DNA from 3 places in the Rhizobium sp. BK379 genome. Region 3 is predicted to be linked to each of the others. Evidence: predicted binding sites of a transcription regulator. Region 3 holds the regulator's gene; each other region holds the start of a gene.
What was found. The regulator LexA, encoded in region 3, represses DNA repair genes until DNA is damaged. The targets are predictions, from matches to a motif close to TGTTCNNNNTGTGTTCNG.
Positions count from the first base shown of each region.

Region 1: FHT93_RS23530 (metallopeptidase family protein) is a predicted target of LexA. The motif match lies at 6,314-6,331, and genes of this name have one in related genera.
Region 2: FHT93_RS12310 (YifB family Mg chelatase-like AAA ATPase) is a predicted target of LexA. The motif match lies at 7,584-7,601, and genes of this name have one in related genera.

Region 1 is NZ_JACIAD010000005.1:382,366-392,618, reverse strand. Features, by position in the region: gene lpxE (lipid A 1-phosphatase LpxE) at 1-522, opposite strand, end outside; gene leuB (3-isopropylmalate dehydrogenase) at 719-1,831, opposite strand; gene FHT93_RS23560 (pyridoxal-phosphate dependent enzyme) at 2,013-2,945, shown strand; gene leuD (3-isopropylmalate dehydratase small subunit) at 3,008-3,616, opposite strand; gene FHT93_RS23550 (glyoxalase/bleomycin resistance/extradiol dioxygenase family protein) at 3,763-4,182, opposite strand; gene FHT93_RS23545 (hypothetical protein) at 4,294-4,524, opposite strand; gene FHT93_RS23540 (CoA ester lyase) at 4,638-5,543, shown strand; gene FHT93_RS23535 (DUF1737 domain-containing protein) at 5,543-5,749, shown strand; gene FHT93_RS23530 (metallopeptidase family protein) at 5,752-6,189, opposite strand; gene FHT93_RS35690 (hypothetical protein) at 6,352-7,296, shown strand; gene FHT93_RS23525 (DNA polymerase Y family protein) at 7,208-8,758, shown strand; gene FHT93_RS23520 (error-prone DNA polymerase) at 8,755-10,253, shown strand, end outside.
Region 2 is NZ_JACIAD010000002.1:262,124-272,376, reverse strand. Features, by position in the region: partial or broken gene FHT93_RS12350 (GNAT family N-acetyltransferase) at 1-464, shown strand, start outside; gene FHT93_RS12345 (Lrp/AsnC family transcriptional regulator) at 467-931, opposite strand; gene FHT93_RS12340 (DMT family transporter) at 1,043-1,945, shown strand; gene FHT93_RS12335 (DNA starvation/stationary phase protection protein) at 1,967-2,485, opposite strand; gene FHT93_RS12330 (LysE family translocator) at 2,717-3,334, shown strand; gene cysK (cysteine synthase A) at 3,477-4,439, shown strand; gene FHT93_RS12320 (DUF982 domain-containing protein) at 4,508-4,828, opposite strand; gene FHT93_RS12315 (hypothetical protein) at 4,962-5,204, opposite strand; gene FHT93_RS12310 (YifB family Mg chelatase-like AAA ATPase) at 5,990-7,522, opposite strand; gene gshB (glutathione synthase) at 7,728-8,675, opposite strand; gene FHT93_RS12300 (cupin domain-containing protein) at 8,772-9,275, opposite strand; gene FHT93_RS12295 (YraN family protein) at 9,431-9,799, opposite strand; gene rsmI (16S rRNA (cytidine(1402)-2'-O)-methyltransferase) at 9,792-10,253, opposite strand, start outside.
Region 3 is NZ_JACIAD010000001.1:205,128-215,380, reverse strand. Features, by position in the region: gene FHT93_RS01205 (methyl-accepting chemotaxis protein) at 1-601, shown strand, start outside; gene kdsA (3-deoxy-8-phosphooctulonate synthase) at 615-1,463, opposite strand; gene FHT93_RS01195 (VOC family protein) at 1,460-2,347, opposite strand; gene lexA (transcriptional repressor LexA) at 2,543-3,268, shown strand; gene FHT93_RS01185 (ComEC/Rec2 family competence protein) at 3,249-5,501, opposite strand; gene gltA (citrate synthase) at 5,966-7,255, shown strand; gene lpxB (lipid-A-disaccharide synthase) at 7,286-8,455, opposite strand; gene FHT93_RS01170 (LpxI family protein) at 8,452-9,333, opposite strand; gene lpxA (acyl-ACP--UDP-N-acetylglucosamine O-acyltransferase) at 9,337-10,155, opposite strand; gene fabZ (3-hydroxyacyl-ACP dehydratase FabZ) at 10,152-10,253, opposite strand, start outside.

The DNA of each region.
Region 1 (10,253 bases), on a different contig from region 3:
CGGGAAGAGCAACGCGAAGGCGGCAAAGAAAGCGCCTACCGTGGTCGAATGGCCTGACGGAAAACTCTCCAACGCAGCGCGGCCGGAGAACGGCGTGAAGGAAAGCACGCCGAGATCCTGGAAATGTTCAGGGCGCGCACGACCGATCGTGCGTTTCAGAAGATTTGCAAGCAGACCGGAAAAGACGACAGTCGTGAACAGATAGGCGCCGATCCAGCTCACATAGAGCGCCTGGGCCCTTGCCTTTGCGCTTTTCAAGAGTTTGTAGCCAGCTCTGCCGTGAAAGAAGAGCAGGACGCTGGTGAGGATCAGCCAGGCGGAATCGCCGAAATCGGTCAACATTTCCCCAAAGCGCTGAATGGGTTCCGGCAGGTGACCGGCACCAATCGGTGCATCGAAGATCAGCATGGAAAGGATGACGGCATTCAGGGTAACGAAAAGGCATGCGCGCCAGCGCAATGGTGGCATGACGCATCTATTCCTGCGCCAGCGCCTGTCCAGGGAGACTAAAAGTGCCCGCATCCATACTACCCGTATAATCCTTTAGGACTAGGAATAGGCAGTGAAGATGCACAGGATTACGACACAGACCGGGTTTGCTCAGATAATTCTTTTCGATCCTGGTAATGACCGCTCTTGGCGCTGATGGATGAAACCGTGCCAAATAAAAGGCCCTCCGCACGGGTGCGAAGGGCCGAAAAGCGTTTCACGTGAAATATCAGGCGGAAAGCGCCTTGAATTCGGCGAGAATGGCTTCGCCCATTTCGACGGTGCCGACCTGGCGGCTGCCCTGTGCCATGATGTCGCCAGTGCGGATGCCCTTGTCGAGCACGTTTGCTATCGCCTTTTCCAGGTTATCCGCTTCCTTGACCATGTTGAAGGAGTAGCGAAGGCACATGGCGAAAGAGGCGATCATGGCGATCGGGTTGGCGATACCCTTGCCGGCGATATCGGGCGCTGAGCCGTGCACCGGCTCATAGAGCGCCTTGCGCTTGCCGGTCTTGCCGTCCGGGGCGCCGAGCGAGGCAGACGGCAGCATGCCGAGTGAGCCCGTGAGCATGGCGGCCACGTCGGAGAGCATGTCGCCGAAGAGGTTGTCGGTGACGATGACGTCGAACTGCTTCGGCTGGCGCACGAGCTGCATGCCGCCGGCATCGGCCAGCATATGCTCAAGCTGGACGTCGGAATATTTCGCCTTGTGGGTTTCCGTCACGACCTGGTTCCAGAGCACGCCCGACTTCATGACGTTGCGCTTTTCCATGGAGCAGACGCGGTTGTTGCGAGTGCGGGCCATTTCAAAGGCGACGCCGGCAATGCGCTCGATTTCGTAGGTATCGTAAACCTGGGTATCGATACCGCGCTTCTGGCCGTTGCCGAGGTCGATGATTTCCTTCGGCTCGCCGAAATAGACGCCGCCCGTCAGTTCACGAATGATGAGGATGTCGAGGCCTTCGACCAGTTCCGGCTTCAGCGAGGAAGCGGAAGCAAGCGCCGGATAGCAGATTGCCGGGCGCAGGTTTGCGAAGAGTTCCAGGTCCTTGCGCAGGCGCAGCAGGCCTGCTTCCGGGCGAACTTCATAGGGAACGCTATCCCACTTCGGGCCGCCGACGGCACCGAAGAGCACGGCATCGGCAGCGAGCGCCTTCTTCATGTCGTCTTCGGAGATCGCCGCACCATGCGCATCGTAAGCAGAACCGCCAACGAGGCCTTCATCGGTGACGAAACCGGCATTCATCGCTTCGTTCATGTAAGCGATGATCTTGCGGACCTCGCCCATGGCTTCGGGGCCGATGCCGTCGCCCGGCAGCAGGAAAAGATTGCGCACTGTCATGAAAGCCTCCGCGGAAAAACAAGCTGCGGCTTCTTAGACCCCGGAAATGGGCATTTCAAGCGAGAGAAGGGGTGAATCGGTACGCCTGGCTTCGTGTCCTGTGATGTCCGACACGGTTGCTCCCGTGCTCGCAAACGGGCTAGAACGATAACCCTGCCCATTCTTTTTCGGATATTCGTCCATGTCTTTCGCGCCTCTCCATCTCGACACGCCTCTCTTCCAGACGGCACCTGATTACAGCGCCAGTGGCAAGCCGCTCTGGCTGAAGCTCGATGCGCTACAGCCTTCCGGCAGCTTCAAGCTTCGTGGCGTCGGCAGGCTTTGCCAGCATGAGGTTCAAAACGGCGCGCGCGAGATCTTCTGCGCTTCGGGCGGCAATGCCGGCATTGCCGCGGCCTATGCCGGACGGGCGCTCGGCGTGCCTGTTACCATCGTCGTGCCCGAGACGACAGCGCCGGACGTGCGCCGGACGATTGCTGCAACAGGTGCCAAGGTGCTCGTCCATGGGTCTGTCTTCGACGAGGCCAATGCGCATGCAATCGCTCTCGCTGAGAGCCGCAAGGCAACCTATGTGCATCCTTTCGATCATCCGCTCCTGTGGGATGGCCATGCCACGCTGATCGACGAGGTGGTGGCGAAAGGGGCCAAATTCGACTGCGTCGTTACCAGCGTTGGCGGCGGCGGGTTGCTTGCCGGAATCGTCGAGGGATTGAGGCGGAATGGGCTTTTCGACGTGCCTGTCATTGCCGTCGAGACGGAGGGAGCGGCATCATTTCATGCCAGCCTCAAGGCCAACGAGCGTATTTCGCTACCGGCCATTACATCGATTGCCACCTCACTCGGCGCACGGCAGGTGGCGCAGCATGTTTTCGATCTGCCAAAGCACCATCCGATTGAAAGTGTTCTCGTCAGCGATGCCGATGCCGTTGCCGCCTGCCGGAAATTTGCCGATGCGCAGCGCATCCTGGTCGAACCGGCCTGTGGTGCAGCACTGGCCGTCGCCGATGTCCACGCTGACCTGCTGTCGCGCTTTAACAATCCGCTCATCGAAGTCTGCGGCGGTATCGGCGTGTCGCTCGAAAAGCTTGACCTCTGGAAAGGGAAATTTCTCTGAGACCCGGGCAAGAAAAAGCCGGGCAGAAAGCCCGGCTTGATCTAAAAGCAATTTGATAGGGCTCAGGCAGCCCAGGGGTGCGAAGCGGCGTTCTTCTTTTCGAATTCGTCGATCGCCTTGCCCTTTTCCATGGTCAGGCCGATATCGTCGAGGCCGTTCAGCAGGCAGTGACGCTTGAATTCGTCGAGATCGAACTTGATCGAGCCGCCGTCCGGACCGGTGATTTCGAGGTTTTCGAGGTCGACGCTCAGAACGGCGTTGGAGCCGCGTTCGGCGTCGTCCATCAGCTTGTCGAGGTCTTCCTGACTGACCTTGATCGGCAGGATGCCGTTCTTGAAACAGTTGTTGTAGAAGATATCGGCGAAGCTGGTGGAGATCACGCAGCGGATACCGAAATCGAGCAGTGCCCACGGAGCATGTTCGCGCGAGGAGCCGCAACCGAAATTGTCGCCGGCAACCAGGATCTTTGCCTCGCGGTATGCCGGCTTGTTCAGGACGAAATCAGGGTTTTCGGAACCGTCTTCATTGTAGCGGGCTTCGGCGAAAAGGCCCTTGCCAAGGCCGGTGCGCTTGATGGTCTTCAGATAGTCCTTCGGAATGATCATGTCGGTGTCGATATTGACGACCGGCAGGGGCGCTGCAACGCCCGTGAGCTTCACGAATTTATCCATGACCCATGCTCCATTTCAGCAAAACGTACTTTCTGAATTTGCATCTATTCCAGTTTTCCGCCGAAATGAAGAAGAATCTTTCGCCGATGCAGGCCACGCGACGTTTCGCGTGGCCCGCCGATTGCGTATGACTTCTTACTTGGCCTTTACTTGGATGGGGCGTTCAGGCCCCAGAGCACGCCGAACGGATCACGAAGCTGGCCGTAGCGATCGCCCCAGAACATCAGTTCGACCGGCATGACCACTTCGGCGCCGGCAGCCACCGCGCGATCCCACCAGAAATCGATATCATCGATGACAAGCTGGATGGCGAAACCTTCATGGCCTTTGAAGGGATGACCGTATTCCGGATAGGCATCCGACAGCATTAGCGAGCTGCCGTTGATATAGAGGTGTATATGCATCGTACGGCCGCTTTCATCGGGCGGCACGATATAGGCCTGTTCGGCGCCGAAAGCCTTCTTGTAGAATTCCGCAGCCTTTGCCGCGCCATCGACCGTCAGATAAGGAAGCAGGCCATTCTTGACCGGCGGCATCTTGGCCTGGTTGCTTTCCATCGCGTCCATGCTCGTCCTCCATTCTTTTTTTGAAGTGCCGGCTGAATGCTCGGCTGCTTCAAGGACGTAGCAAGGGAGTGTGAGCCGACAATGTCGGTCAGAATTTTCAGGGAAAAGCGATCAGAGATCGATGATGGTGCCGCGGCCGTCGTTCCAGATGCGCATTTCGCGCTTGCCGTCAGCGCGGGCGCGGACGGGAGCCGGCTTCATCTTCATCGAAAGGGCGCGGCCGACCATGAGCACGGTCAGGATGCCGCCGACGGCGAGCGTGACCGAGAATGTGAGAAGCAGCATGGCTACGAAAACCGTGGCGCCGGCAAGCATGAAGAAGATGGAGCGAATGTTCTGCATTGGTTAGAGACCTTTCTACGGAAAGGAATGTGGTCCTTCTTTTTTCTCTCTGCAAGCCAAGCATGGCTTTTTGTTGTCTTGCCGGGTTTTGCGAAGCTTGGCACTAATAATCCATGAGCCGAACACCACCTCTCCGTTCCCTGCGTCTGCGCCGCTCTGTGCTGAGCGTGCCCGCCATCAATGCGCGGGCGCTTGAAAAGACCTATTCCCTTGATTGCGATGCAGTTATTTTTGATCTGGAGGATTCCGTAGCCCCCGATAAGAAAGCGGAAGCCCGAGACAATCTGAAAGCTTTTTTTGCCGGACCGCCGCTTGAGGGCAAGGAAAGGATCATCCGCATCAACTCTTTGTCATCCGGATACGGGCTGGTGGATCTGGAGCTGATAAAGACATTATCGCCCGATGCCGTTCTCCTGCCGAAGGTGGACGAACCGCAGGACGTCATGGCCATCGGTGATCTGCTTGCCGAAGCTTATGCGCCGGACGAATTGCGCATCTGGGCGATGATCGAGACGCCGCGCGGCGTGCTGAATGCCGCAGCAATCGCCGAATCCGGCCGCACACCGGGATCACGGCTCGATTGCCTGGTCGTCGGGCTCAACGATCTGCGCAAGGAAACGGGCGTCTTGCCGCAGCCGGGGCGGACCTATCTCGTGCCCTGGCTGATGCAGGTCGTTCTGGCAGTAAAAGCCTACGGTCTCGATGCACTCGACAGCGTGTTCAACGATTTCCGGGATGGCAATGGCTTCGATGCCGAATGCGGGCAGGGCCGTGCCATGGGTTTTGCCGGAAAAATGCTGATCCATCCGACGCAGATTGCAGCCGCCAACGTGCATTTCGGACCTGACGAGGAGGAGATCGCGGAGGCGGAGGCCATCATCGCCGCATTTGCCGACCCCGCCAGTGAGGGACACAACGTCATCAATGCGAACGGGCGGATGATCGAGCGGCTGCATCTTGTCCAGGCGGAAGCTCTGGTCCATAAAGCGCACCTGATTTCAGCAAGAAAGCCCGCCTGATGAAACTCTACCGCTTCCTGACCGGTCCCGATGACGCTTCCTTCTGCCACAAGGTGACGGCGGCGCTGAACAAGGGCTGGTCGCTGTCGGGCTCGCCCACCTATAGCTTCAACGCTGCGACCGGCCAGATGCAGTGTGGCCAGGCCGTCGTCAAGGACGTCGAGGGTAAGGATTATCACCCGGACATGAAGCTGTCCGAGCAATAAGTTCAGCGTTCGGCCGCTTCTTCGGCGCTTGCCTCAATGCGTTCCATGTCATCGTCGCTGAGGCCGAAGTGGTGGCCGATCTCATGGATCAGCACATGGGTGATGATGTCGCCCAGCGTTTCGTCGTTTTCGGCCCAGTAATCGAGGATCGGACGGCGATAGAGGCGGATGCGGTTCGGCATCTCGCCGGTTTCCACGGTAAAGCGCTCCGAAATGCCGCGTCCCTCGAAAAGGCCGAGCAGGTCAAAGGGTGTTTCAAGCGCCATATCCTCGAAAACTTCGTCATCGGGGAAGTCTTCGATTTCGATGGTCAGATTGGTCGTCAGCTTGCGAAATTCGTCCGGCAGATGGCTGTAGGCCTCCATTGCCAGCGACTCGAAGGTGCTGATCGTCGGCGCATGGCGATCCCGCCAATCATCGCTCCGGTCTACGTGGGCCATGAATATTCCTTCCTTTGCCGGCCCATATAGAACCTTTATCGCCGATTTTCGAGTGCGGAATCAAAGGCAGGAATAAATTCTTATAAAATGACGGTTGACTCTTTATTAGAGCTCTGGAATCCATAGGAACATAACAGGAACAAGACGAATGGAGAGACCGCCATGGCGCAGACCGCCCTGGCGCGCGAGCGGCTTTTTGCGCTCCGCGAAACCATTGCCCGACTGGAGGGAAAGTCCGCGCCGGCGCTGGCCGCAGCGGAACGGGAAGCCCTGTCGGAAGGGCGCGAGCGGCGGCAGGGGCGCATTCTGCCGCGCCTGCCTTTCGGTGTGGAGCAGTTCGATGACGCCTTGGAAGGTGGCCTTCAGCTCGATGCAATTACCGAATTTCGCGCGGCGAGTTCTTGCGATGCAGGGGCGGCAAGTGGTCTGGCGATGGCCATTGCGGCGCGATTGCAGAAGCAGGAGGAGGAGACCAGCAGGCTGCTGCCGCTGCTCTGGATCGGTGATGTTGTCGGTACACTGGAGGCGGGGCGCCCTTATGCTCCGGGGCTGAGGGATTTCGGGCTGAAGCCGGAGAGGTTTTTCCATGCCGCGCCGCGCAAGCTGGAAGATGCGCTCTGGCTGGCGGAAGCAGCCATCGAAAGTGCTGCCTTCTCGGCCGTCGTCTTCGAAGTGCGCGGCAATCCCCTGCATTTCGGCCTGACCGAAAGCCGCCGGCTCAGTCTCAGGGCGCGTGCGGTGCAGCGTCCGCTCTTTCTCCTCCGGCAGGCGGGAGAGGAGGAGGCGAGCAGTGCCGCCTTCCGCCTGCATGTCGAGCCGGCGCCGTCGGATCTGCGACCGTTGCCGGACGGATCAAAACTTTCCGGCAGCATCGGCAATCCGATTTTCCGTCTCACGCTGGAGAAGAGCCGCAATCCGGCCCCGCTCTCCTGTCTTCTGGAGTGGAACCCCCATGAACGCGAATTTCTCCCCGTCAACGAACCAAGCTTCGCTCGCCCTCCAGGCGAACAGTCAGCGCATTCTGTCGCTCAGCTTTCCGCATCTGCCAACGGACCGCATCGCCCGCAGGCGATGGGGTCTGTCCTGGCGTTCGAAAGGGCGTCCTGAAGCGGCGGCCCCACTCGTCTGTTCCGGCAAGCTCAACAATGCCATGCGGCTGACGGCGCTGGATGAATTCGCCGAGAAGCTGGGATTGCGGAAGGAGCAAGGCGTTGCCGAGGCGCGCGCCATGTATCCGGCGCTCGATGTCGTGGAAGAGGATCCGGCGGCCGACCGCCGGCTGCTGGAGGCGATTGCTGACTGGTGCGACCGCTATACACCGATGGTGGCGCTCGATGGAAAGGATGGGCTGTTTCTGGATATTACCGGCTGCGCTCATCTCTTCGGTGGGGAGAGGGCGCTTCTTCAGGATATCCTGTCACGGCTCTTTCATATGGGGCTTGATGCGCGGGGTGCGATCTCCTCGTCGCCTGGTCTTTCCTGGGCTGTCTCCCGTTTCGGACAGGGTGGCGTCGTGGACGACGAGGAGAGTGAGCGCATGCTGATGCCGCTGCCCGTCGCGGCCCTGCGGCTGGAAGGCCAGACTGTCGATGCCTTAAGGAAGCTCGGTCTCAAATATGTCGGTGACGTTATCCATGCGCCGCGGGCGCCGCTGACCCGCCGCTTCGGGCCGGCACTGCTGCTGCGCCTCGATCAGGCGTTAGGCCATGAAGAGGAGCCGATTTCGCCCCGGCTTCCCGTTGCCAGCCTCTCTTCCGAATGTCGCCTGGCCGAGCCGATCGGAACGGAGGAACAGATCCTCGCCGTTACCGGGCAGGTTGCCATATCACTTAAACCCTCTCTGGAAGCGCGCGGCGCCGGCGGACGGGTGTTCGAACTGGTGCTGTTTCGTGTCGATGGCCGGGTTTACCGCATTTCCGTCGGGGCCTCGCGGCCGCTTCGCGAACCGAAGCTTATAGCGGGATTATTTTCCGAGCGCCTACAGGTGATCTATGACGATATCGACGCCGGCTATGGTTTTGAGATCCTGCGCCTGAATGTATTGCGGCATGATCCGTTCAACGATGCGCAGGGTGATTTCGAGGGAGATCGACAGGGGGAAATCTCGCTTTCGAGTTTTGTCGACCGTGTCGCGGCCCGGCTTGGCGCGGATTGCCTGCAGAGCTTCCAGCTTCGGGAGAGCCACGTGCCGGAGCGCGCCGTCATCACGGTATCGGCAATGGAGAACCTTCCGGCACGGCGCAAATCAGAGCAGAGGCGCGCGCTGCCTTTTCGTGAGGAACGTCCGCTGCGGCTCTTTGCAACGCCGGAGCCGGTCGAGGTCGCATTTGCCGAAGTGCCCGACGGTGCGCCGCAGACTTTCCGGTGGCGGCGCCTGCAGCATCAGGTGGCAAGAAGCGAAGGCCCTGAACGAATTGCCATGGAATGGTGGATCGATGGCGATGATGCCGAAGCGCGGGATTATTTCCGGATCGAGGATGAGGCCGGTCACCGCTTCTGGATCTATCGCCAGGGTCTCTATGGAGACAGCCCCGATCCTCGCTGGTTCATGCATGGGGTCTTTGCATGAAACCCGAACCGGCATTTTTCGAGATCGGCGCGAAGACGAATTTTTCGTTCCTCGAAGGCGCTTCGAAGCCTGAAGAGATGGTCGTACAGGCGGCCTGCCTGAAGCTCGGCGGCCTCGGCATCGCGGACCGGAATTCGGTTGCCGGCGTGGTGCGGGCCCATGCGCAGGCACAGCAGCTTGAGGAGAGATACAGGAACAGGGATGCGATTTTAGCCGAGGCGAAGAAGAAGGGAAAAACGGAGATCATTTTCGATCCTATCCGGGTTCAGCCGGGTGCCCGCCTCGTTTTTTCGGATGGAACACCTGATGTCCTTGCCTATCCGTGCAACCGGAAAGGTTGGGCAAATCTCTGCCGTCTGCTCAGTGCAGGCAATCTGAAGGAAGAAGCGGTCAAGGGAACCTGCATCCTGACGGAAGCGGAGCTTATGGAATGGGGTGACGAGATGATGCTCGCCCTCGTCCCCGATCGGGCTGTCGTAAATGATCCGGGTTGCCAGCCTGCTCTTGAAGAATATCTGGACCGGTTCCGCAAACGGTTCCGCAAGGCGTTTTTCATGGCGCTGTCACCAGCCTATGACGGCCGCGACCGGCAGGCCTTTGCGGTGCTTTCCATGCTTGCCGCCCGCAACCGGGTGCCTCTGATTGCGACCAATCAGCCGCTCTATCATAACACGGAGCGCCGGCCGCTTTCGGATATCGTGATCGCCATACGGGAGCATGTGGAGATATCGGAAGCCGGATTCCTTCTGGCACCGAATGCAGAGCGCTATCTCAAGGATTCACGTGAAATATCGAGGATCTTCCGGGATTATCCGGATGCGGTCGAGAATGCGCAGCTGTTCTTCTGGAAGCTAAGCTTTTCGCTGAATGAATTGAAGCACAATTATCCGCCTGAAAACGATCCTGGCGAAACACCCCAGGAGACGCTTGAGAGGCTTACCAGAGCGGGTGCGATAAAGCGCTACTTTCCTGATGACGTTCCGAAAAAGGTTGATGAACAGATCGCCTACGAGTTGGATCTGATTAAGCGCAAGAATTACGCCTCATACTTTCTGACGGTCCATAAGATCATTCATCACGCCCGCCATGTGCTCAAGGTCCTCTGTCAGGGACGTGGTTCGGCGGCCAACTCAGTCATTTGCTATTGCCTTGAGATAACGGAAGTCGATCCTACAAAGACCACGCTTCTCTTCGACCGGTTCATTTCGATGGATCGGGACGAACCGCCCGATATCGATGTCGATTTCGAGCATGAACGGCGGGAAGATGTCATTCAGTCCATTTATAAAAGATACGGTCATGAGCATGCCGGTCTGACAGCAGCTGTTACCAGCTACCGCACCCGTTCGGCCGGTCGCGAGGTCGCCAAGGCCTTCGGTCTGTCGGAAGATGTCCAGTCGGCAATCAGCAGTCTGGTCTGGGGTTGGTCCGAGGACAATCTTTCGGAACGGGATGCGAAGGCGGCGGGCCTCGATATGAAGGATCGGGTGACGTG
Region 2 (10,253 bases), on a different contig from region 3:
GGACAGGCGCCCATCGCCATGGATTATAGCGGATCACGGCCGCTTCAGCCTCGCGATACCGAGGATCTTGCCCTGCTCCAGGGTCTGCTTGCGACCCGCAAACCGGTATCCGAAACGCTTGCCGTCGCCAGCAGCCCGGCCATGTTTCTGATCAACACGCTTCTCGATCCCGACGTCCGGCTGAGTTATCTCGAAGAGTACAAGGCAGCCGTCGCGTGGAAAATGCCGGCGGATGGCCATTTCGCTCTTCTCGATGTGGTCGCGGCAGAAATCCCCTCATTTGCCGCCATCCTTGCCGGCCTCGGCATTCTGGCGACGACAGTCGAAACGCACTTCCGCCCGGACAGGCTTCGATGGCACGGCAAGGCGGTGCCTTACGAAAGCGGAACGCGGATGATGGTGCGCGGGCTGAAAGAGATAAGTCTCACCATCCCGCCATGCTCTCTCCACTGGCGGATTTCTAAGGCTATTTTTTCCGTATGAGGGGCGGCAGGCGACGCTTGACCGGCGAGGATTTGATCATCGACGTATTGGTCTCCGCCCGCTCGGCGACCTTGTCGAGAATGCTGTCCAGCTCTCCCATAGAGCGGACCACGAGCCGAGCGATAAAACAATCGTCTCCGGTCACCTTGTCGCACTCGATGAATTCGGGCGTGTCCTGGATAATACGCTCGACGATGTGAAGCTGGCCGGGCAGCGGACGCACCCGGACGATCGCCTGAAGCGGGTAGCCTATCGCCGCCGGATCGAGATCGATGGTGAAAAGCGTCACCACGCCGCGATCCTCAAGACGTCGCAGACGTTCCGCCGCACTCGGCGAAGAAAGTCCGACAGCCTGGGCGAGCTCTTTTAGGGAAATTCGCGAATTTCCGGCCAGTGCCTCTATCATTGCACGGTCAATATCGTCGACTGCCTGCATCTCGTTAGCCAACATGGCAAAACTCCTAACAAGATTAGGTTCATCCAGCCTTTCCCCTCTTTCAACTTATAGAAAATGCTGCGATGCCGCAATACAATTTCCCGCTAACGAACGGAGATGGCGATGCAGGATGAAGTCAGAAGGGGTACAGCGGAGATGACGGGGGCGATGCTGATCTCGGGAACGATCGGCTGGTTCGTCGTCATGTCGGGTCAGCCGGTTAGCGGCGTGGTCTTCTGGCGCTGCTTCTTCGGGGCGCTGACACTGCTCGTGATCTGCACCGCGCTTGGCCTGCTGAGGCCTGGTATCATCAGCCTGCGGTCGCTCGCTATTGCCGTCTTCGGCGGCGTCGCGATCGTCTCCAACTGGCTGCTGCTGTTCGCCTCCTATTCGCACGCGTCAATCTCGATTGCGACGACAGTCTACAATACTCAGCCTTTCATGCTGCTTGCGCTCGGCGCACTCTTTCTGGGTGAGAAGATCACAGGCACCAAGCTGTTCTGGCTCGGGCTTTCCTTTGCCGGCATGGCGGCAATTGTCGAGGCGAAGCCGCAGGCCGATGCCGCCTCCGGCAGTTATGGTCTCGGCATTCTGCTGGCGCTCGGCGCGGCCTTCTTCTATGCGCTGGCCGCGCTTGCCGCCAAATGGCTGCGAGGCACACCACCACATCTAATCGCGCTGATCCAGGTTTCGACCGGCATCGTCATGCTGGCACCCATGACCGATTTTACCAACCTGCCGGCCGATACGGGATCATGGCTGATCCTGATCACCGTCGGCGTTATCCACACCGGTCTCATGTATGTGCTGCTCTATGGTGCGATTCAGAAGCTGCCGACACATCTGACCGGCGCTCTCTCCTTCATCTATCCGGTCGCCGCGATCCTGGTCGACCGTTTGGCCTTCGGCCACGCATTGCAGCCGATGCAGATTGCCGGCGCGGTCGTCATTCTGCTTGCTGCCGCCGGCATGAACCTCGGCTGGTCGCCGGGCAGGCTTATCCGCCTGCCGGCGACCAGAAGCTGAGCTGCATCTTCAGCTTGTCTATTACTTCGCCTGACGCGTCGTTTCGAACAGAAACCAGGTGCGGCGTTCGCTCTGGTCGATCCAGTTCTCGATGAGGCTTGCGGTCGCCACGTCATTGTGCTCGTCGCAGACCTCATGCACTTCGCGCAGGATGGAGACGAGGTGTAGGTTGTCTTCGCGCAGTTCGGAGAGCATGTCCTCGGGGGTGACATAGTCTGCGTCATTATCCGGGATGCGCTGCTGGCGGGCGATCTGGCCGATCGAGCGCAGCGTCGTGCCGCCGATCTTGCGAGCGCGTTCGGCAACCTCGTCCGTCATGTCGAAGATCTGTTCCGCCTGCTCGTCGAGCAGCAGATGGTAATCGCGAAAATGCGGTCCGGACATATGCCAGTGAAAATTCTTGGTCTTCACATAGAGCGCGAAGACATCAGCGAGCAACGCGGTCAACGCGGCCGAAATATCGGTGATCGCATTGGTCGGAAGGTCGGAAGGGGTCTTGAGCGGCGAACGTCTGCGGGCTTCGGCTGAGGTAGGCGACATGCATTCTCTCCTTGGTGATGAAAACCTTCTGCGCCGACGACTGGGGAAAGCCTCGGCGGGCCGTGTCTGCGGCCGCTTGCAAGGGGAAAATAGCAAGGCGGATTTGGTTTCCAAGTAGATCATGGTTCAGCCGACCTATTCTTTATGGTTATGGACAGATCAGCGCCCGGCGATTGATGGAGCATGCCTCATGCGCCTATAGAAAGACGACGCAATCTCCTGGATCCAAAGATGAGCCTTACCGCCCTGATCGCCTATGCTGGCGCCTTGTTCATCGCCGCCGCCATTCCCGGCCCGGGGATCACGGCAATCGTGGCGCGCGCCCTTGGTTCGAACTTCCGCGAAACCTTCTTCATGGGTCTCGGTCTCGTGCTCGGCGATATGAGCTACCTGACCGCCGTTATCCTTGGCCTTGCCTTCGTGGCGCAGACCTTCACCGAGATTTTCCTCGTCATCAAGATCGCTGGCGCGCTCTATCTTGGCTATATCGCATGGAAGCTCTGGACCGCCGGCCTGCTGCCACAGGATATTGCCGCGAAAAAATCCAGCAGCGCCGGCATGTCGTTCCTGTCTGGTCTGCTGGTGACACTCGGCAATCCGAAGACCATGCTCTTCTATGTCGCGCTGGTGCCGACCCTCATCGATCTCAACAGTATCGGAATGCGCGATTATCTCATGCTGCTTGCCGTCACCTTCGTCGTACTGATGATCGTGCTCATTCCCTACATGCTGCTCGCATCGCGCGCCCGCACGATGCTGAAGCAGCCGCGCGCGTTGCAGGCCCTGAACCGCGTCGCAGCCAGCATCCTGGCGGGCACGGCAGCCTTCATCGCAACGCGTGCCGCCTGAAATAAACATTCGGCAACGAACGGTTTTCAAAGGATTTTTTCTCTGGCTTGCACGGCCGACGGGTGAAGCCACTCTGGTCTCACCGCCACTTTGACCCTATTCTCTCCGCAGATTTCAATATGGATTTCAAAGGGAGAGCACCATGTCGCACAAACCGGGCCGCGGCCGCATCTATTCCTCCATTACCGATACAATCGGCGACACGCCGATCGTTCGCCTCGACAAGATCGCCAAGGAAAAGGGCGTCGTGGCGAACATTCTGGCAAAGCTCGAGTTCTTCAATCCGATCGCCTCGGTGAAGGACCGTATTGGCGTCGCCATGATCGAGAGCCTGGAAACGCAGGGCAAGATCTCGCCCGGCAAGACCGTGCTGATCGAGCCGACTTCGGGCAATACCGGTATCGCGCTCGCTTTTGCTGCCGCTGCCAAGGGTTACCGGCTGATCCTGACCATGCCGGAAACCATGTCCGTCGAGCGCCGAAAGATGCTGGCGCTGCTCGGCGCGGAGCTGGTGCTGACCGAGGGGGCGAAGGGAATGAAGGGGGCGATCGCCAAGGCCGAGGAGCTCGCCGCCTCGCTGCCAGACGCTGTTATTCCGCAACAATTCGAAAACCCCGCCAACCCGGAAATCCATCGCAAGACGACGGCGGAGGAAATCTGGAACGACACCGACGGCAACGTCGATATCTTCGTGGCCGGTATCGGCACCGGTGGCACGATCACTGGCGTTGGCCAGGTGCTGAAGAGCCGCAAGCCGGATATTCGGGTCGTGGCCGTCGAGCCGACCGATTCACCGATCCTTTCAGGCGGCACGCCTGGCCCGCACAAGATCCAGGGCATCGGCGCGGGTTTCGCGCCCAAAATCCTCGACACCAGCATCTATGACGAGGTGGTTACCGTCAGCAATGACGACGCTTTCCAGCAGGCTCGGCTCGTCGCCAGGCTCGAAGGCGTGCCGGTCGGCATCTCCTCGGGTGCGGCATTGACGGCGGCGATCGAAGTGGGTCGTCGTCCGGAAAATGCCGGAAAGAACATTGTCGTGATCATTCCATCCTTCGCTGAGCGCTATCTTTCGACGGCGTTGTTCGAAGGTCTCGGAAGCTGATTGGATTTCGGCACTTCGTGTCACCGTTCGTGGGGCGCTTCGGCGCCCCTTTTATCATGCTGCCGGTGTCAGCCTGACATTACCGACGCGATGTGCGGTCGCGGATACATCCTCACGACACCCAGTCGATGATCAGTGGTGATCGCCGCAATGCCAGCTTCATATGCTGCACGGACGATCGCCTGGTGCAGCTTTTCAGGTTCGGCCTTTCCGGTAATGACGTCCAAACAGGTTTTCACCGCCACCAGGAATTCCTCTCCCTCCTCGGCCGGCCAGTCCCTCAGCAATACTTCGGCCGCCTCGCGAGCTGTGCGGACGACCCTGCGCTCTCTCCTTTCTGCAAAAACGAGAACTATCGGCTCTAATCTTTTTGACGTGTCCCACTTCATGCGTCTGAACTCCACAGGAGAGGCTATGATGATATCTGGCAATTCTACGTTCAATTCATAGGGTAAGAACGGCGCCTGCTTTAGCGCGTGGGTTCCGGGCGTGGTCCGGATCGAGAATGACCAAACATGATCATCAAACATCTGCCATGCCAATGAGGGAAACGGCATCCCCCGTTCGTTGCAAAGGGGTCTGCATTTCCGTCGACCAGTCCCTCGCACCTGTATTCAGACAATTATCCAGCTTAGACTGCCAGTTGCGGGCCGCCGCCTCAAGCAATTGCCTGAGGTCTTCTAGTTTCACGCCATCGGCATGCATCAGCACGGCAATAAGAGGATCACGAAGGCATTCGGATATCGTCAGATCAGTGCCCTTAATCAAAGCCAGCCCCTTTCATTGACAACCGCCTGTATTCCGCCGGTTCCTCGGTTGTCCGTTCCTTGCGGCTATCACCGCCCGCAGGCCTTCGAACTCTTCGCAAGCACCAGGGCGAAGCTGTTTCAGCGCGGACACCTCGGCCTTGGCTATATTATCCTGCCCCGACACAGAACTCGCCGAGATATTCGTCTGCTCGGATGCCCTCATAAATCGTCGCCGTGACCTCGATACATCTTTGTAGAAACCAGCCGTTGGTTCCCCGATTGTCCCAGCAAGTGCCGGGGCAACGAATTCAGGCTTCGGCGACAGGCTAAACGCGGCCACAGCAGCCGATCCCGGGACGACGCGAAGTGACATCGCATACCTCCCCTCGTTGAGGGCGTTTCGAGTGGCGAAAGCAGTAAATCATCCACGCTCTCGCTGACGAACTAGATCGCCGGCGAAGCACAGTTATTCCCAACTGGGCCAAGATTTTCGACAAGCGTTTGGAAACGCTTGCTTATTTCATACACCACAACCCCGCTGCGCTTGAGGCGGGAAGAAGCTGCGAGCCTATTCTTTCAGGCGATGCCAACTGTCTTGGCACTCCGTTTAACCTCGCCAACATCTTGAATTGCGTCGTTCGCTGCTACGGTTTTGGCCTGCCGCATCTCTGCTGTTCCCAAGACCCGATCACATCGTGCGGATGTTTCCGCCGCAAAACAGGTTGCGCCAGCAATGGCGAGATAGAGCCCTGGCCCTGCCTTGATCCACACCAGGATCTTGTCTCTCACCCAGCGGTCATTTTATGCAGCGGCAGTCAGCCTTGCGCCGGCGACGCGATAGGAAATCGCCTCTGCCAGATGGATACGGCCAACCGTATCCTTGCCGTCGAGATCTGCGAGCGTGCGGGCAACCTTCAGGACGCGATGATAACCCCGCGCCGAGAACTTCATCTTGTCCGCGGCATCGCGCAACAGCTGCAATCCGGCCGCATCCGGCTCAGCAAATTTCTCGATCATCGAAGTGGAGCAGCCGGCATTGGTCGAAATGCCCCTTGCGCCTGCTGATGCATACCGTTCGCGCTGGATGTCACGGGCGCGGGCCACGCGCCGGGCAACATCGGCGCTCGCTTCGGCTGCCGTCGGCCGGATAAGATCGGCGGCGGAGACCGCCGGCACGTCGATGCGGATATCGATACGGTCCATCAGCGGGCCGGAAATACGGGCCTGATAATCCGTCATGCAGCGCGGCCCGCGGGCACAGGTATGGCCGGGTTCACCTGCCATACCGCAGCGGCACGGATTCATGGCCGCGACGAGCTGGATCCGCGCGGGATAGGAGACCCGATGATTGGCCCGCGCGATGACGCATTCGCCGCTTTCCAGCGGCTGACGCAGGGCATCAAGCACCTGTGGTGCAAATTCGGGAAATTCATCGAGGAAAAGCACGCCGTGATGGGCAAGCGAGGCTTCGCCCGGCCGGGCGCGCAGGCCGCCGCCAATGAGGGCCGCCATCGTCGCCGAATGATGCGGCGTGCGAAATGGCCGCCGGTCGGAGAGCTTGCCACCGGAGAGCTGACCGGCGATGGAGTGGATCATCGAGACTTCCAGCAATTCGGCCGCCGAGAGCGGCGGCAGGATGGACGGTAGCCTGGACGCCAGCATCGACTTGCCGGAACCGGGCGGCCCGACCATGATGAGGTTATGGCCGCCGGCAGCCGCCACTTCCAGGGCCCGCTTGGCGCTTTCCTGGCCCTTGATCTCGGCGAGATCGAGCAGATTGGCGGCATTCGGACGAATGGATGGTTCCGGTCGCGACAGGATCTGCGTGCCGCGGAAATGATTGGCGAGTGCTATCAGGCTGCGCGGCGCCAGGATATCGACGTCCGAACCGGCCCAGGCGGCTTCCGCTCCGCTTTCGGCAGGGCAGATCAGCCCTTTGCCCGTCGCGTTGGCGCCGATAGCAGCCGGGAGAGCGCCGGCGATTGCGGCGATCGTACCGTCGAGATTGAGTTCTCCGACGACGACGTAATCGGACAAGGCATCCGCAGGAATTGCGCCGAGTGCAGCCATTAGTCCAAGTGCGATGGGGAGATCGAAATGGCTGCCCTCCTTGGGAAGGTCGGCAGGCGCAAGGTTGACCGTCACGCGCTTGGACGGCAGCGCCAGGCCGGAAGCGTGCAGGGCTGCCTGCACCCGCTCGCGGCTTTCCGCGACCGCCTTGTCAGGAAGCCCGACGATCTGGATCCCCATTTTCCCGGGAGCGACCATGACCTGGACCTCGACCGGAACACCTTCAATGCCCTGAAATGCAACCGTACTGACGCGCGCGACCATGCCCCTGCCCCGTGACCCCGATACCCAACCTATGAAGGCGGTCACAATCTGGCATGGAAGCCGGAATAAAACAAGAACGATAAGCGAACGAATTCAGCTATCCGCTGCAATCAAATTGCAGCGGGTTGCAATCTTGGAACGGAGGCGATCAAAGGCGGAACGACAAGAACACTTTTGGTAGTCCGGAAGTATTCCTGGCTTTGCTTTAGCCGCGCTTGCCCTCGATAGCATCCCACAAAAGGCTTGCGATATCGGCGCCGCCGAACTTCTTTACTTCGCGGATGCCAGTTGGCGAGGTCACGTTGATTTCGGTCATGTAATCGCCGATGACATCGATGCCGACGAGCAGGAAGCCGCGTTCGCGCAGGGCCGGGCCGATGCGATCGCAGATTTCCTTTTCGCGCGTCGTCAGTTCGGTTGGCTCAGCACGGCCGCCGACATGCATGTTGGAGCGGCTGTCATGCTCGGCGGGAACACGATTGATGGCGCCGGCAAATTCACCGTCGACGAGGATGATGCGCTTGTCGCCCTTACGCACGTCGGGCAGGTACTGCTGGGCGATGAAGGGCTCGCGGAAGAGCTGGCCGAACATTTCGAGCAGCGAGGACAGGTTGCGGTCATCCTTGGTGGAGTGGAAGACGCCTGCGCCGCCATTGCCGTAGAGCGGCTTCAGGATGATATCGCCCAACTCGTCGCGGAAGCGGCGGATCTCCGCGGGATCCTTGGTAATCAGCGTCTTCGGCATGAGGTCGGAAAATTCCGTGACGAAGATTTTTTCGGGCGAGTTACGCACCCAGGCCGGATCATTGACGACAAGCGTCTTCGGATGGATGCGCTCCAAAAGATGCGTCGAGGTGATGTAGGCCATGTCGAAAGGCGGATCCTGGCGCAGCAGGACGACATCCATGGTCGAGAGGTCGACGCGTTCGGGCGCACCAAGCTCATAATGGTCACCCTTGACGTCGCGCAACACCATCGGCTCGACGGAGGCATAAAGCTTGCCGTCGCGGAAGCTCAGGCGATCAGGCGTGTAATGAAAGAGCTTGTAGCCACGCGCCTGCGCCTCGATGCTCATGGCGAAGGTGGAATCGCCCGCGATGTTGATGCCGGAGACATGGTCCATCTGGACCGCTACGTTCTTGATCTTGGCCATTTCCGTCCCTTGAGCTGATGCCGCCCAGATGTAGGTCGGTCAGGTATCAAACGCAACGGCAATCAATGGCTTCGGGCGTTTCGGGATGCGCAATTTTCAGGCTGCGATACCGGAGCCACCGCTGTTGCGCAACAGGTTGCGCAGGCGGTAGGCGATGGCAAGCGGCTTCGGGAAGGGCTTGCGCAGGAAGGCGACCTTGCGGACGTAGTTATCGACCCTCCAGTTGGCCCAGGTGCCGCCGGCAAAGAAGGCGACGTCACCGGTCTTCAGCGTGCGTTCCGTTCCGTCTTCGGTGGTGACATGCACCTCGCCTTCGAGGATCATGACCGTTTCGTCCCAGCCGAAACGCCAGCGGAATTCACCCGATGTGCAATCCCAGATCGCCGTCAGCGACGCCTCGTCATGGCCGCGGGAATGTTCTGCCGTGCGTGCCTGCGGGTTTCCGCTGATGATCCAGTCCGGATTGATCGGCGTCGGTTTCAGAACCAAGCCATCGCTTGCGTGAGCGATGAATATTTTCCCCGATGGTTTCAGCGCCGCATAAGGCACGGATCGCGCCGCCATGGCGACGGCGGTTGCAAGCATCATCTTCCAGGCCATGCATAACCCCCAATTTGCTACCCCTAGCTCAACCGTGGATAACAAAAGAGTCGTAAAGGGCCGTTCAAGCAGGCGCTAAAATTTTAATGAAAACTTGCTCGCCGCCGACGACTTGCGGATACCGTCACTGCCGCCAGAATAAACTCGGCGAGAGATCAGAAGGCATCCGGGAAATGACGAGGCAGTTTCCCGGGCACTATCGCAACGATATCGTAGCGCTGCGATAGCCGCGCATAATCGCGCTGACGGGCAAGCCAGAGATCGCTTGCAGCCCGGATTCGATTTTGTGACGTGTAGGAGACGGCATCTATCGCACCTGTTTCGTCGGCGCGCGCCTTGACCTCGACGAAGACGGCCAGGTCCCTCTTTCGGGCAATGATGTCGATCTCGCCGAGCTTCGTTTTGTAGCGCATGGCAAGGATGCGATAGCCTTTCAGCATCAGGAAAACAGCGGCAATATATTCCGCGGCCGAGCCCCGGCGCAGCGCCTTTCTCCTGCGGAGCGTCGCTTCGCCGTCAGCCATTCGCCGCCTTCATATCGAGAAGCTTCTGGTAGAGCACCTTGCGTGGCAGGCCGGTCAAGCGGGCAGCCTCGGTCGCGGCCTTGGCCGTTTGTAGGGATTTCGCGAGATCGGTGAGAATCGCGTCGACATCGGCTTCGGTGGCGGGCTGCTCTTTCGGCGGGCCGATCACCAGCACGATCTCGCCCTTCACATTGTCATGCTCTTCATAGTGGACCGCAAGATCGGAAAGCGTACCGCGGCGGAACTCCTCGTAGGTCTTCGTCAGTTCGCGGCATACAGACGCCTGGCGCGCACCGCCAAGCACATCGGCCGCGGCAAGCAGCGTCGCACCGATGCGGTGGGGCGATTCAAAGAAGATCAGTGTCGCCGGTGCGTTTGCGAATTCCGCGAGACGGGCTCGGCGAGCCTTGTCCTTGGTCGGCAGGAAGCCCGCAAAGAGAAAGGCGTCGTTTGG
Region 3 (10,253 bases):
GATGATGTCAGCCACGAAGGAGAGCGCGGCGCATTCCGCCGAGATTGTTCGTGAAGCAGTGACTGCCATGGAGAAGATCGAGGACTCAGCGGTCAGGATCGGCGATATTATCAACGCCATCGATGAGATCGCCTTTCAGACCAATCTTCTGGCGCTCAACGCGGGTGTCGAGGCAGCACGCGCCGGAGACGCGGGGAAAGGCTTTGCCGTCGTCGCTCAGGAAGTCCGCGAGCTCGCCGGACGCTCCGCCAATCTCGCCAAGGAGATCAAGCTTCTCGTCGAGACGTCGTCGCGACAGGTTTCCGCGGGTGTTGCACTTGTCAACCGTACCGGCGAGGCACTCGGCGATATCGACCGCCAGGTGCTGCAGGTGACGGCGCTGATCGAAGCGATCGTGCGCTCGTCTTCGGAACAGTCGGTCGCGCTCGTCGAGGTCAACGCTGCCGTCAACCGGATGGATCAGGTGACCCAGCAGAATGCAGCCATGGTCGAGGAAACGAACGCCGCATGCCAGGAGCTCGGCACCGAGGCGTCCCAGCTCGGGCGCATGCTCTCCCGCTTCGCACTGGAGGAAAAGCGCCCGTCCCGCGCGGCAGCCTGATGCCGCCCGCTGTTCAGGCGGCCTTGGCGATCGCGTCGAAGGCGAGAAGCTTCTCGAGAAGTCGCGGCATGTCCTTGAGGTAGACCATGTTCGGCCCGTCGCAGGGGGCGTTATCAGGATCCTGATGGGTCTCGATAAAGACACCGGCAACGCCGACTGCCACGGCTGCACGGGCCAGCGTCTCCACGAACTGCCGCTCACCTCCGGAGGTTTCCCCCTGCCCGCCAGGCTGCTGGACTGAATGCGTGGCGTCGAAAATGACGGGGGCGCCCGTTGCCGCCATGATCGGCAGTGAACGCATGTCGGAGACCAGCGTATTGTAACCGAAGGACGCACCGCGCTCGCAGAGCAGAATGTTCGGATTGCCGCTCTGGTTCAGCTTGCCGAGCACGTTCTTCATGTCCCAAGGCGCCAGGAACTGGCCCTTCTTGACGTTGATAACGCGGCCGGTCTTGGCAGCCGCGACCAGGAGATCCGTCTGGCGAGACAGAAAGGCTGGTATCTGCAGGATATCGACGACCTTACCCACTTCGGCGCATTGTTCTTCGTTGTGGATGTCGGTCAGAACCGGAATGCCGAGTTCTTTCTTGAGATCGGCGAAAACTTCCAGCCCCTTTTCAAGGCCGACACCGCGTTTGCTCGACAAGGAAGACCGGTTCGCCTTATCGAAGGAGGTCTTGTAGACGAGCCCGATGCCAAGCTTGGCGCAGAGTTCCTTCAATGTGCCGGCAACCATGAACGCATGATCGCGGCTTTCCATTTCGCAAGCGCCAGCAATCAGCGACAGGCGTGAAGCATTGGAGAAGGTGACCTTACCGGCGCCTTCGCCGACCGTCACCACGGAGTTGGTAGTAGAGCTCATGATGTTTCCTCAAAGGCGAAGAGTACGCCCTGGCCGGGCGCAGGCTTCACCAGAATACGGTTGCCCTTGCGTGTATAGGTCACCCCGTTAGCAGCCAAATGCGCTTCTGTCACGGCCAGATCGCCGACAGCAAAGCGGATCGCCCGACCGCGCAGACCACGATCGGTATCCGACGTGGCAAGATCGAAATAAGCCTCCAGCCCTTCCGGGGTCATCAGGCTGATCTTTGCGTTTCCGGTGGGCACGTCCAGCCCGAAACTCGTGACCTCAGTAGATGCGCCTTTTGCCGTGGAGCGAACGAACTCACCGAAGGCTGTCGGCTCGGGGGCCGCGAGCGCGATCTCGGCAATGCCTGTGACACCATTGGCATGGGTCTCAAGCGCGGTCCGGTCGGCAGGAAGCGGATTGACGCGTTCGACTGCGAAGAGAAAGAAATCCGGTGCCCGCAAGTCGCCAGCGAAGGCCAGCCGGAAGCCGGCAATATTCTCCGTGCCATCCGGCATTTTAACAGGGCGCTCGAACTGCAGCACAGAACCGGCACTCATACTGTCCTTCACAAATCGAGCATGTTCGTGCTTTGCATCTGCCGTCGCAAAGGCAATCGCGGACAGTCCTTCGCTGCCGCAGCGGAAGCGAAAAGCTTGATTGCGGGCGGTGAACACATTGCCATCGTGTGCTGCCTCCTCGCTCTCTTCGACGCTCGCGACACCCAGGGGCTCCAGATAGGTTTTGTCGGCAAAGAAAACGCAGGCATTTTCGGTCCCAAAAGGATGACGGGCATCCGGCGCCACAGTGAAACCAACCTTGCCCAGTCTTTCGCGGGCAAGGTCGATATCGGTAACCGGCAAAACGAGATGATCGATTGCAAGCGTATCTTGGCTCATTAGGTCCCCTCCAACAGTCACAAGGAGATGTGCTTCAGCAGGTGTTGCGAGACAAGGCCGGGAAGGCCCGGGCGCGAGAAAAATAAAATTCTCACCAGAATGGACAGAAGTTTTACGAAAATTTAGCTACTTGCAGAACACATATGGAACATATAGTGTCCGTTCTGGATTTGTTTCAAGACTGGGGTGCACGCCATGCTTACGCGCAAACAACAGGAACTCCTTCTTTTCATTCACGAAAGGATGAAGGAGTCAGGCGTTCCTCCGTCTTTCGACGAGATGAAGGATGCTCTGGATTTGGCCTCGAAATCCGGCATTCACCGGCTGATCACGGCGCTTGAGGAACGCGGCTTCATTCGCCGGCTTCCGAACCGCGCACGTGCGCTCGAAGTCATCAAACTGCCGGAGGCCTACAGCCCCAGCCTGCAGCCACGTCGCGGCTTTTCACCGAGCGTCATCGAAGGCAGCCTCGGCAAGCCGCAGCCCGTTGCAGCGCCCGCTCCGGCAAAGCCAGCGCCTGCTACCGATAACGGCAACTCGGTCTCCGTCCCGGTCATGGGCCGTATCGCCGCCGGTGTGCCAATCTCGGCAATCCAGAACAATACGCATGACATCACCGTTCCTGCCGATATGCTCGGCTCCGGCGAACATTATGCGCTCGAAGTTCGCGGCGACTCGATGATCGAAGCCGGCATCTTCGATGGCGACACCGTCATCATCCGCAATGGCAGCACCGCCAACCCGGGTGATATCGTCGTTGCCCTCGTCGACGACGAGGAAGCAACACTCAAGCGCTTCCGCCGCAAGGGCGCATCGATTGCGCTCGAGGCTGCAAACCCTGCCTATGAGACCCGCATTTTTCCGCCGGATCGAGTGAAGGTTCAGGGAAAGCTCGTCGGCCTCATTCGCCGCTATCACTGACCGGTGACTGGCTTGCGTCTGCGAATGTATCGCTGCGCCAGTCATAGGCGCGGTGGCGCATCCAGGGGCGTTGCAAGGGGCCGAATGCGGTTGCGACATCGATTCCACTATCTGTGAAGCGAAGCTCGACAGAACCTGTCTTGCGCAGCGTCTCGCCGGTAAAGAGCAGCGCGCCGGAACGACAACGGTCGAAGCGCAATCGGACAGGGGTTACGACAATATCGGCCGTATCGCAGGCTGGCCCGAGATAGGCAGCATTTTCGATGACAGTCAGTTTCTTTCCATTGCCCAGCAAGGCAGTACACCAGGCGCGCTTTTGGCAAGAGAATCGTGACGTAGGGCTGATGGCGAGTACCTGCCTCATTGCCTCTCTGGCTTCATTCTGTTGATCGGGTGACAGCTGCAATCTTTTGCCATCTGACATGGTGGGTGTCTTGGTTGCTTGAAGCATAACCGGCTTCTGATGCTCTTCGATGGCAAGTGCCCTCTGCCATTGTTCGAAAATGAAGGCTGGCGGCTTTTCACGGTTTGAAGCCATTGCCTCTCCATCGATTACAGCGACCAGGCTGCCGTCTTCCGAGATGGCGACGTCGGGCACCGCTTCTGATGGAAGCAACACAACAGCGAACGTTGAAACAGTGATTATCGCGGTTCCGATATGCCGCAACCGGGTTCTGAGCAAGGTCAGCAACAGGAAGCCGAAGACGGCTGCCGGAAAGTACCAGCCGGGTAAGCGGGCAACATCTATATTGCCGCCCCACCCCGCCACCGCCTTTGCAATGGCGATCACCAGGTCTAGCCCGAAGCCTGCCACCGGCCATAGCCAGCCATCCAGACCAAAAGGCATCAGCAGCATCGCCAGCATGCCGGCCGGCATGACGATGAAGGAAATAACCGGCATGGCCGCGAGATTTGCCGGCAAGCCGTAAGCAGTCAGCCGGTGGAAATGTTCGATCGAAAACAGCGCCGTCGAGAACCCACCGATGAGAGACGTCAGGAAAATGCCGCCGAAGAAGCCGCCGACCATGAAGAAAGGTTTCATGATCGGAAGTTTGGCAAAGGCATTCTCCCTCATCGGCCGCCCTTTCCAGAGGTCGTATCCGGCGACCAGGGCAAGTGTTGCGGCGAAAGACATCTGGAAGCTCGGTCCGAGCACTTCCGATGGTGAGACCGCGAGGATCACGAGAGCCGACAGCGCCACGTTTCTGAGGCTGATCGACGGCCGGTCGAAGAAGACGGCAACCAGCATGATCGCCATCATGATGAAGGCGCGTTCGGCTGAAACGGCAAAACCCGAGATCAGATAGTAAGCCGTCACCGCAGCGAGTGCGCCGGCTGCCGCGATCTTCTTGATCGGCCACGCCTGCGCAATACCCGGGAACAGGCTGAGAATGACGCGCAGCCCGACAAAGAAGATACCGGCGGAGAGTGCCATATTGAGGCCGGAGATCGCCACGATGTGGGCAAGGCCGGACTGCCGCAGTGCCTCCGTCGTTTCATCCGAGATCGCTCGTCTCTCATCGGTGACAAGTGAAGCGGCAAAGGCCCCGGTGTCGCCCGGCAGAGTGGAGCGGATCCGATCGCCGATGCCGCTTCGCAGGCGGTAGAACCACTCCAGGGCGGCTTCGCCGACAGAGCTCGCTTGTTCCGGCTGTTCTGTAACCTTCTTCGGTGCTCCATAGAAGAAGCCGTTGGCACCGATGCCGTCAAAATAGGCGCTGAAGGCAAAATCGTTGAGGTGAGGAAGCGCGGGTCCTGCCGGAGGCGTCAGACGCGCCCTGCCCTCAATGATATCGCCGAGTTCAAAGGGCCGGGCGGCGCCGCGTACGAGCACAGAGATGCGCTCGGGAGGACGCTTGATTTCGGGGGCATCCGTGCCGGTGACGTCAAGGATATAACGCCAGCGCCCTTCACCATCGCCTTCTCGCCGTTCGATCCGGCCAGTCAGCGTTGTCGTCACGGCTGAATCGAGGATCAGCGTCCTTGCCCGCCATGTTTCGATCTGTGCCGAGAGCATTCCGCCGGCAAAGAGAAGCAGGGCAAGCAGTATTGCCCGCAGTCTCGTCCGGGCGTGGCCGCAGAGCGCAACGGCAATGAGGAGAACGAGCAGGCAAAGGCCGAGCGAGACCGCCGGAACGTTCGAGGCTGCCAGAAACCAGGTCGCAGCACCCGCACCAAGGAAGACCGGCGAGAAGAGAACGAGGCGACCGTGGCCGGCTTCTTCGGCCGCCATACGCACGGACGACCCGGCGTATCGTTTTGCAACGGTTGCCAATCGCCATCGAAACGGGATCGCAACCTGCGTCCGAACCGATAGAGGCACAACGGCGCGCGGCACGACACCAGCAAAATCCATATTTTCATCAATGGATTGCTCGTACCGTTCTCTTGTCTCCAACCCCGTCATAATCGCCTGGACCCGCCCCCGGATACCGTCAGAATGCAACCTCAGATCAAAACGCGCAAACAATAATCGATTGAAATACGAGGAAAATTCACAGGAGCGAAAAAACCAGTCAAATCATGGTGTTCTGCTATGCATTCAGCTCATCGCTGCACTGCCTAAAAGATGATGCCGCGATGCACAAAATGGCATCACGGTAACTTGGCATTAGCTTCCCGATCATATAGCTATCGCTGAGGACGCTTAACTCTTATGGCGCTTTTGCGGCGCCACCGCCACTCCGGAGGATCAGCATGACGGATCAAAGCGCTACAATCAAAATCGGTGAAAAATCAGTCGACCTGCCCGTGCGAAAAGGCACGGTTGGACCTGATGTCATCGATATCGGTGCACTCTACAAGAACACGGCTTCCTTCACCTACGATCCCGGGTTTACGTCGACCGCATCCTGTGAATCGAAGATCACCTATATCGACGGTGACGAGGGTGTGCTGCTGCATCGCGGCTATCCGATCGAGCAACTGGCCGAGCACGGCGACTTCCTCGAAGCCTGCTACCTGCTGCTTTACGGCGAGCTGCCGACCGCAGCTCAGAAGAAGGACTTCGACTACCGCGTCACGCACCACACCATGGTGCACGAGCAGATGAGCCGCTTCTTCACCGGCTTCCGCCGCGACGCCCACCCGATGGCCGTCATGTGCGGCTGCGTCGGCGCGCTTTCGGCCTTCTATCATGACTCTACCGACATCACCGATCCGCACCAGCGCATGGTCGCCAGCCTGCGCATGATCGCCAAGATGCCGACGCTCGCTGCCATGGCCTACAAGTACCATATCGGCCAGCCCTTCGTTTACCCGAAGAACGACCTGGACTACGCGTCCAACTTCCTGCGTATGTGCTTTGCCGTTCCGTGCGAAGAATATGTCGTCAATCCGGTGCTTGCACGCGCCATGGACCGTATCTTCATCCTGCATGCCGATCACGAGCAGAACGCGTCGACCTCGACGGTCCGTCTCGCCGGCTCTTCGGGCGCCAACCCGTTCGCCTGTATCGCTGCCGGCATCGCCTGCCTCTGGGGCCCCGCTCACGGCGGTGCTAACGAAGCAGCTCTCAACATGCTGACGGAAATTGGCACGGTTGACCGCATTCCGGAATATGTCGCTCGCGCCAAGGACAAGAACGATCCGTTCCGCCTGATGGGCTTTGGTCACCGCGTCTACAAGAACTACGATCCGCGCGCCAAGATCATGCAGAAGACCACGCATGAAGTCCTCGGCGAACTCGGCATCAAGGACGATCCGCTTCTCGAAGTTGCGATGGAACTCGAGCGTATCGCTCTGACCGACTCCTATTTCATCGAGAAGAAGCTCTATCCGAACATCGACTTCTATTCGGGTATCACGCTGAAGGCTCTGGGCTTCCCCACGACGATGTTCACCGTGCTCTTCGCTCTCGCTCGCACCGTCGGCTGGATCGCACAGTGGAACGAAATGATCGAAGATCCGGAACAGCGCATTGGTCGTCCGCGCCAGCTCTATATCGGCGAGCCGAAGCGCGATTACGTGCCGGTTTCCAAGCGCTAAGAGCTAACCTTTAGACAAAAAAGAACCCGGTCAGGAATGACCGGGTTTTTTGTTGGCGAGAACATCGAGCAATATCTGCGCCGCGTGCTCTCCGGGCGGACTTTTCGTCCGCATGCGCTGCCAGATGAGCTCGTAACCCTCCTTCATCGCCTTGAGCTGGTAGGTGTCGGCTGACAGCCTTTCCATCCAGCGTGCGAGGCTGGCACCACGAACAATGTCGTTCAAATATTCCGGCACGACGGCGTAGTCGGCGATCAGATTGGGCAATGCGCCGGTCCAGGTCTTGATGCCCGATGTCAGCATGCGCATGATCCAGTCGACCTTGTAGGCGGAAACGACGGGAACATCGGCAAGCGCCAGTTCAAGGATCACGGTTCCGGATGCCGCCATGGCCGCATCGGCTTCAGCGAAGGCTTTCCACTTCGCCTCGGCACCGACGACGATGTCAAGCTTGGCCGACCATCCCGCCGTCAGTTCGCGTACGAGTGCCTCCTTGTGCGCTACCGTTGGCAGAATGAAGCGCATCGCGCCATTGCGGGCAACGAGCTCATGAGCGGCAGCCTCGAAATAAGGCAGAAGCTTCCTGATCTCTGACGAACGCGAGCCGGGAAGAAGCAGGATCGTGCCATTGCCCGGCCTCCGACCGTCGCGCAGGCGGCGGGTTTCCAGAAGCGCGGGATCCGCGACCAGACGATGCCCGACGTAAGTGGTGGTCGGGCCATTGAGGCGCTGCATCGCTTCGGGCTCAAAAGGCAGAACGGCCAGCACATGATCGACGTAGGCGAGCATGCGCTGCGCGCGGTATTCCTTCCAAGCCCAGACACTCGGGCAGACATAGTTGACGACAGGCAGATCCGGTAGCGCCGTGCGCACGCGTTTTGCGACGCGATGGGTGAAATCCGGGCTATCGATGATGAGCAGAATATCGGGTTTCGCGGCAATGATCGACGCCGTCGTCTGCCGGATGAGGGACCAGAGCTTCGGCAGCTTTGCCAGCACCTGCGTGATGCCCATGATGGAAAGCTCGGAGAAATCGAACAGCGATTTCAGTCCCTGGCCCTGCAGCCCCTCACCGCCGACGCCGACAAGCTCGATAGGTCCGGAATAGATCTTCCTGAGCCCGGCGATGAGATCTGCGCCCAAGAGATCGCCGGAGACTTCGCCGGCTATGACGGCAATCTTCAGCGGTCTTTCGCTCATTGAAGCCCCCATCCCGGCAACCCCTTGTCGATACCGCAGACAAAAAGACCGTTCTCGTCTGCTGCCTTGATAAGTGCGTCACGACCCAGCACCAGAGATCGTCCAGCCTCGATCGCGACTCCCGCAAGACCCGCGGCCTTGGCGTTGAGAATAGTGGAAACGCCAATCGCAGGCAGATCGGCGCGGATATCCTGCTGCGGCTTGCAGAGCTTGACGAGCACACCGCGGCGACGCGGCGAAATACGTCCCGCGGTCCTGAGCGCTGCCACGCGCTCCAGCATGCCGTCTGTGCCCTCCAGCCCCTCCATCGCGACAACACGACCGCCGATCGACACAGCGCCCTGGCCGATGTCCAGACGGCCAAGTGCCTCCGCCGCCTCGCCAGCACGAGCGATATCGCGCCGATCGTCATCCCCAGGCACAATAGCGCCGAGAGGGCCGACAGTTGCAAGAAGATCCGGCGCGATCTCGTGCGCGCCGACCACGCGCAATCCCTCGCCTTCGATCAGCTTGATGACCATCTGCAGAACCGTGTCGTCTCCACCGGACAAGAGCGTGCGGATGGCCGAGGGAACCTTGCGCAGTATGCGCAGTGTCGGCCGCACCTCACGCCATTCCGGCCGACGGCGCACGCTGCCCGACATGACGACGCGGTCAATGCGATATTTCTTGAAGAGCCTATCCAGGGCAGCGAAATCACCGATACCGATCGTGGCATGGTCGAAACCGTCCCAGCGACGGTCGCCCTCATCCTTCAGGACAACGATGACAGGGTTTTCGCCGGCAGAACGTGCAGCCTCGGCGACATAGGACGGCAGAAGGCCGCCGCCGGCAATAATCGCCAGTCGGCCTTCAGCGGTGTCACCAGCAGAAGCCACCGATCAGCCCTTCTGTCCCCGGCTCGGCGAAGACAGCGCGCGATCACTCTCGGCCGCGATAAAATCGAGGATTTCGACCACCTGCTCGCAATTGGCATATTCGTCACGAATTTGGGCGGCATTCTCGCGGATCGAGCCGGGACCCTCGAAGATCGCCTTGTAGGCACGGCGAACGGTATGAATAACAGCGCGATCAACACCGGCGCGTGTCATGCCGACGACGTTGAGGCCGCTCAGGATGCCCGGATTGCCATTCAGCATACCGTAGGGAATGACATCGTAACTCACGGCGGACAGACCGCCGACAAAGGCGTATTTGCCGACACGGGTGAACTGGTGCACAGCCGCGCCACCGCTGATGATTGCGTGATCGCCGATCGCAACGTGGCCAGCCAGCATGACATTGTTGGACATGATGACATGGTTGCCGACCCGGCAATCATGCGCGACATGCGAATAGGCGAGAAAAAGGCTGTTGTCGCCGATGACAGTCGAACCGCCATGCTCGACGGTGCCGGTGTTCATCGTGACGCCTTCGCGAATGGTGCAGTTGCGGCCGATGATCAAGGTCGTATCAACGTGACTGTGACGGGCACTCTGGGAGTCTCCGCCGATGACGGCCGAAGGAAATATACGCGTACCGGCACCAACGGTCGTCAGACCGAGTACAACCACATGGCTGATCAGTTCAACATTGTCTTGAAGCGTGACCTTGGGGCCAACATGGCAAAAAGGGCCGACCACCACGCCTTCACCGACCGTGGCACCGTCCTCGACAACGGCCATGGGATGAATTCTGGCGCTTTCGGCAATCATGCTCATGCATTGTCCTTACGTACGATCATCGCGCCGATATCGGCCTCGGCGACGAGCGCGCCCTCGACCTTTGCGTCGCAATGGAATTTCCAGATATTGCCGCG